Regions from separate parts of the Paenibacillus sp. sgz302148 genome, predicted to be linked through region 2. Evidence: riboswitches for the same ligand, from Rfam matches in the RefSeq annotation. Region 2 holds a riboswitch; the other holds the start of a gene.
The links. Region 2 has a riboswitch for thiamine pyrophosphate ahead of thiC (phosphomethylpyrimidine synthase ThiC). Riboswitches for the same ligand answer to the same signal wherever they lie in the genome.
Positions count from the first base shown of each region.

Region 1: it holds a riboswitch for thiamine pyrophosphate, as region 2 does, so the genes downstream of both, AC0LWM_RS18010 (ABC transporter substrate-binding protein) here and thiC (phosphomethylpyrimidine synthase ThiC) in region 2, are expected to answer to the same signal.

Region 1 is NZ_JBVYOJ010000011.1:189,554-192,968, forward strand. It holds gene AC0LWM_RS18000 (MFS transporter) at 1-576, opposite strand, end outside; gene asd (archaetidylserine decarboxylase) at 608-1,399, opposite strand; TPP riboswitch at 1,678-1,788, shown strand; gene AC0LWM_RS18010 (ABC transporter substrate-binding protein) at 1,864-2,895, shown strand; gene AC0LWM_RS18015 (thiamine-binding protein) at 2,946-3,236, shown strand; gene AC0LWM_RS18020 (ABC transporter permease) at 3,236-3,415, shown strand, end outside.
Region 2 is NZ_JBVYOJ010000018.1:101,591-105,005, reverse strand. It holds gene AC0LWM_RS24255 (IclR family transcriptional regulator) at 1-595, shown strand, start outside; TPP riboswitch at 693-802, shown strand; gene thiC (phosphomethylpyrimidine synthase ThiC) at 1,123-2,913, shown strand; gene AC0LWM_RS24245 (hypothetical protein) at 3,105-3,326, opposite strand.

The DNA.
Region 1 (3,415 bases), on a different contig from region 2:
GACGAACAGCAGCACGACGACCGCCGCCCCGGCAACTAGCGTGAACCAGGCCGAGCCGATTTGTCCGAGCGGCACGAAGATGAGCGCCGTCATCACCGGCGCGAGCGATTGCCCGGCATTGCCGCCGACCTGGAAAATCGATTGCGCGAGTCCTTTGCGGCCGCCGGCCGCCATATGCGCCACCCGCGAGCCTTCGGGGTGAAAAACGGCGGAGCCGATCCCGATCAGGATGACGCTGAGGAGCGTTATCCCGAAATTCGGCGCAAAAGCAAGCGTCAGCACGCCGCATAAAGTAGAAGCCATCCCCAGCGGAAGCAGCAGCGGGGATGGTTTTTTGTCGGTATAAACCCCAACGGCAGGCTGCATCAGCGAAGCGGTCGCGTTCAGCATAAATGCGATGATGCCGAGTTGGGAATACGATAAATGCATCGTATCTTTTAATATCGGAAAAATGGCGGGTACGACCGCCTGGATCGTGTCGTTGAACAAGTGGACGATACTGATCATCAGCAAAATCGGAAATACGGTGCCGCCGAGCTGCGATTGCCGGCCTAGTCCTGCCGCTCCGAGCTGCATAAGCAATCCACTCCTCTCCCAGGTTGTTGGATTACGCTTTGCTCTGCAGCTGTCCAAGCGCTTCGCCCATTTTCACCTTACTGCCGAGCTTAAGATCGGTTCTAGGCGTAAACGTTCCGTTTTCCGTCAGTAGGACGACGGTAGAGCCGAACTCGAAATAAGCCAAATCTTGTCCGCGTGTCAATTCGTCGGTTAAGGGCTCCGTATAACGGATGCTGGCGACGTTCATCGCCCCGACTTTCACGACGGCCACCTCTCCATGCTCATGGCGAATATATGTAATCAGCCGTTCGTTGCGGCTCAATACGCGGCGCATGTGGCGGAGGCCGAAATCGTTGACGGGATATACTTTGCCTTCGATATGTTCGCGTTCCACGACTTTACCGGCCACCGGCGAATGGATGCGGTGGTAATCGGTCGGGCTTAAATACAGTACCATATAAAATCCGTGCTTGTAACTTTCCGCTCTCGGCGAATGGCGCAGCAGCTCTTCGAGCGTATAATCCTGCCCTTTGACGTTCAGGATTTGCCCGGAGCGAATTTCTCCGATTCCGGTAATGAGCGCATCGACCGGACTGACAAGCGTGGACGGCGCTTCATCGACGGGACGAAGTCCCGGTTTGAGGCGGCGCGTAAAAAAATCGTTCAGCGATTCGTATTCATGAAGCGCTTTTTCCGCATCGGCGATCGGAATGCCGTATATTTTCGCAAATTTCGGGATCAAGCCCCGGCTTATTCTCGATTTGGCTAGTTTGCCGGTTATCCGGGAAATCGTTTTTCGCGACGACAACTCGGTCATGAGCCGCATCAACGCCTTCATCATTCCGTCACCTGTTCCCTTTCTTCTTAACACCTCATAGTCATAGGCCATGCCTCCGTTAATCTTGACATAGAATAGAAGACAAATCAATAACGACTGCATGCAAAAAGCACGAGCAGCGCGGCGCAATAAGCACGGAACGGCCGATTATATTCCTCCCGCCGTACGTTACGGCAAAATATCCCTATCCGCAATCCATCTCGAAAAATCATTCCCATCATGCGGATCGGATATTGATTATTACAAAGCCATGGTGTATCGTATAATCAATTGCATAGTTGTTGATGTGATACGGGGGCTTGATGAAGTCAGGCTGAGATTGCGGACGTTTTTCCGCTGACCGTTAATCTGAACTGGATAATGCCAGCGGAGAGAATCAGTTACAAGGGCCCAATTCTGACCGTCTGCGCATATCCGGACGGTCTTTTTATTTTTACCTCGTTTACAAGAAAAGGAGAGTTACTAAAATGTTCAGAAAAAGATTATACACGATGCTGGCGATTGTATTGTTTGCCATCGCAGCCGCCGGTTGCGGCCAAAACGGCGATTCCGCAGATAAAGCAGCGGACCAATCAACGGATAACGGCGGTGACAAACCGCTTACGCATGTCAAGGTTGTCCTCGACTGGACGCCGAATACGAACCATACCGGGTTGTATGTCGCGCGCGACAAAGGTTATTACAAGGAGCAAGGACTCGACGTTGAAATCATTCAGCCGGGCGAAGGCGTAACGGCGGATCAAATGGTCGCCGCGAACAATGCCGATTTCGGCATCAGCTTCCAGGAGGGCGTTACGCAAGCGCGCATCCAGGGCGTTCCGGTCGTTTCGATCGCGGCGATTATCCAGCACAATACGTCGGGTTTTGCGGCGCCGACCGGTAAGAACATCAAGTCTCCGAAGGACTTCGAAGGCAAAACCTACGGCAGCTTCGGATCGCCGGTGGAAGAAGCAATGATCAAATCGCTCATGGAAACCGAAAACGCTGACGCCTCGAAGGTGAACTTCGTCAACGCCGGAGCGGCTGACTTTTTTGCTGCAACGAAAAAAGACATCGATTTCGAATGGATTTTTTACGGCTGGACGGGGATTCAGGCGGAGCTGCGCAAAGAACCGATCGATATGATTTACCTGACCCAATATTCCGATAAGCTCGATTACTACACCCCGCTGATCATTACAAGCGAGAAGATGATCGCCGGGAAGAAAGATCTCGTCAAAGCATTTATGGCTGCAACGGCCAAAGGTTATCAGTTTGCGATCGACCAGCCTAAAGAAGCGGCGGACGTGCTGCTCGCGGCAGTGCCGGATTTGGACAAAGATTTGGTGGCCGCGAGCCAGCAATGGCTAAGCGCCAAATATAAGGACGATGCGCCGCGCTGGGGCGAGCAAAAAGTGGAAAGATGGCAAAATTACGCGCAGTGGATGCTTGACCATAAGCTGCTGGAGAAGCCGCTGGAAGCGGAGAAGGCGTTTACGAACGAATTTTTGCCGCAATAACCGAATGCCGCAAGGATCTCTATCAAATTTGTATACAAAGGTGATAATCCATGACAAACGCATTGCTTAGCATTCAGATTATTCCGAAAACGCCGAACGGCGAAGACGTTATCCCTTACGTAGACCGAGCGATCGAGATCATCGACCGCTCCGGCGTTCCTTATCATGTCAGCCCGCTCGAAACGACGATGGAAGGCGAGCTCGGCCAGCTGCTGGGCATCGTAAAGCAAATGAACGAAGCGATGACGGAAATGGGTTGCCCGAGCATCATTTCGCAGGTGAAAATTTATTATCGTCCGGAAGGCGCGTCCATGGACAAGCTGACGGAGAAATATCGCTAATGTCCGCAAGGAAACTGTATCAAATAGGTGCACCCGTAGCGGTTGTCCTGCTCATACTGACAGTTTGGCAGGCAGCCGTTCAACTGGGGAACATCGACAAGTGGTTTTTACCGGGACCGGTCGATATTGTGAAAGAAGGCATCGCGAGCTTCCCGCGCGTCATGGAGCATACGAAGGCA
Region 2 (3,415 bases):
GGAAGGCAGAGGCTTCGTCATACGCGATGCCGCAACGGACAAATACCGGCTCGGCTTCCGTATCTGGGAGCTGTCGGCGAACATGTCGCAAGCGGACGACCCGGCTGCGATCCTGCTGCCGGAGATGGAGCTGCTGCGCGATGCGATCGGCGAAACGATCAGCCTGTACCTGCGCGACGGCAAGGAGCGGATTCGCATCCAAGCGGTGCAGAGCAATCAGGCGATACGCCGCGTCGCTCCGGTCGGCGCCCGGCTGCCGATTTACGTCGGCGCGTCGAGCAAGGTGCTCCTCGCTTTTGCCGAGGAGGACGTGCGGCGGGCGATCCTCGACGATCCGGCATGGCCTGCGACAATCGATCGCAAAGCCTACGCCGATCAGCTGGAGGACATTCGCCGATTAGGGTACGCAACCAGCATCGAAGAGCGCGAGGCGGGGGCGACTGCAGTGTCGGCTCCGATTTACGGCCGCTCGCACAAGCTCGTTGCGGCGTTGTCCGTTTCCGGACCGTCCAACCGCTGGACGCTGGAAAAAATGCGCGAGCATGCGCCGGCGATTATGGAAGCGGCTAACCGGATGGGGAAAATGCTGAAATAGCGGTTGAAGGAAGCTTTGAACCTTTAGCCGAAGAAAACAACCGAAGCCGGCCTCTTGCAACAACGGGCGAACTGGTGTATGGTAAAAAAGAATTTCATACGTTTGATACGGGGGCTTGATGAAGTCAGGCTGAGATTGCGGCCGTATGCCGCTGACCGTTGATCTGATCTGGATAATGCCAGCGGAGAGAATCAGCTTAACTGACAGCCGAAGCGCGTCAAGCGCATAAGCGGGAACAGTGTACGCGAAAACACGTATTGCGGGGCGACATATTGCGTTTTTGCATGAACCAAACGTTTATTCTTGCATGCGCAAATGCGATCCCGCGACGGTTTGTTCGCGCCACAAAGCCGATACCTTCCGGGTATCGGCTTTTTGTGTTCAAGCATAAGGCGCCACACGCGTGTAAGCGAATGTGCCAGCCTCTGCGTCGCGAAGCGCTCATCATTGCCGCCTTCGGCTGCGGATCCGCCTCGCATTACGGACGGAGCGTAGATTTCAATACACCGTTCAGGAGGAATTTGTAGATGACATCCCGACAAAGCCAACAAACCGAACAAAGCCAACAAACCTTGGCAACCGCTTTTCCCGCAAGCTCCAAAGTGTACATCGAAGGTTCGCGACCCGATATTCGCGTTCCGATGCGCGAAATTTCGCTGCACCCGACGGTAACGCCAAGCGGGGATAAGATCGTGAACGAGCCAGTACGCGTATACGATACGAGCGGCTTGTACACCGACCCGAGTCATACGGTCGATGTCCGGGCGGGACTGCCGCCGCTGCGCAGCGCCTGGATCGCCGTACGCGGCGACGTTGAGCCGTATGCCGGCCGCGACGTTCGGCCGGAGGACAACGGCTACGCCTCGGACGATTCGCTTGAGGCGGCGAAGGCCGAGCGGTTCCCGCATGTGCGCAGCTACCCGCTGCGCGCGCGGGCCGGGCGCAACGTGACGCAGCTCCATTACGCGCGGCGCGGCATCATTACGCCGGAGATGGAGTTCATCGCCATTCGCGAGGGCTTGTCCCCGGAATTCGTCCGTGACGAGGTGGCGAGCGGCCGGGCGATTATCCCGGCGAACATCAACCACCCGGAAAGCGAGCCGATGATTATCGGGCGGGGCTTTCATGTGAAAATCAACGCCAATATCGGCAATTCCGCCGTGACGTCCTCGATCGAGGAGGAGGTCGAGAAGATGACGTGGGCGACGCATTGGGGCGCGGATACGATCATGGACTTGTCGACCGGCAAGCACATCCATACGACACGCGAATGGATCATCCGCAATTCACCGGTTCCGGTCGGCACGGTGCCGCTGTATCAGGCGCTGGAGAAGGTCAAGGGCCGCGCCGAGGACCTGACATGGGAAATTTACCGCGACACGCTGATCGAGCAGGCGGAACAAGGCGTCGACTACTTCACGATCCATGCCGGTTTGCTGCTGCGGTACATACCGATGACCGTCAAGCGGGTAACCGGCATCGTGTCGCGTGGCGGATCGATTATGGCGGCATGGTGCCTGGCGCATCATCGGGAGAACTTCTTATATACGCATTTCGAAGAAATATGCGAAATCATGAAAACCTACGACATCGCCTTTTCGCTCGGCGACGGCTTGCGTCCGGGATCGATCGCCGACGCGAACGACGAGGCGCAATTCGCGGAGCTGGAGACGCTCGGCGAGCTGACGCAAATTGCCTGGAAGCACGACGTGCAGGTCATGATCGAGGGACCGGGGCATGTGCCGATGCACAAAATCAAGGAAAACGTCGAGCTGCAGCAGCGGATTTGCAGCGATGCGCCGTTCTACACGCTGGGGCCGCTGACGACGGACATCGCGCCTGGCTACGATCACATCACGTCGGCCATCGGGGCGGCGATGATCGGCTGGTTCGGCACGGCGATGCTGTGCTACGTAACGCCGAAGGAGCACCTCGGGCTGCCGAACAAAAACGATGTGCGCGAAGGCGTCATCGCTTACAAGATCGCCGCCCATGCCGCCGACTTGGCCAAAGGCCATCCGCGCGCGCAGCAGCGGGACGACGCGCTCTCGAAGGCGCGGTTCGAGTTTCGCTGGCTCGACCAGTTCAACCTGTCGCTCGATCCGCACCGGGCGATGGAATATCATGATGAAACGCTGCCAGCCGAAGGGGCGAAGACAGCGCATTTTTGCTCCATGTGCGGCCCGAAATTTTGCAGCATGAAAATTTCCCACGAGCTGCGCGAATATGCGGGTGCTGCCGGAATGGAGCCGGAGCTGTCGATTGAAGCGGGGCTCGCGGACAAAGCGAGGGAGTACCGCGAAGCAAGCGGCCGGTAAACCGATAACTGGGCGTGAAAACCGAGATCGATGTGGAGTAACGCCGGATCCGGACATGCCGATGCATCCGGTATCATTCTCACAATAAAAACCCTGGTTCCAAGGCGAAGGCCTGCGAGCCAGGGTTTTGACCTGAATGCGGATTCCGTACCGTGCACTGTTGACATAAGCGTTTTTCAATGAAACTTAACTTAACGACCTCCCATTGGGTGATGGTAGTGATGATGGAAATGATGGTGAATAAAATGCGGATGTGTTGGAGCTTGCAAAGGATGGAAATGATGATGCCCGGGATGGTGAACATGATGGTGATCGGTATGATGACTGTAAGTGTGCATATGAGGTTCTCTTTGCTGCGATTGGTCGAATAAACCTCCGGTTTGTTGTTGGGCGAATAAATGATCTTGAGTCATGAATAAACTCCTTTCTTTTTATAAATCACACCATATTATGCAGTTAGGTGCGGAAAGGCACTTGACCATAACCTTCTCTCTATAAAATG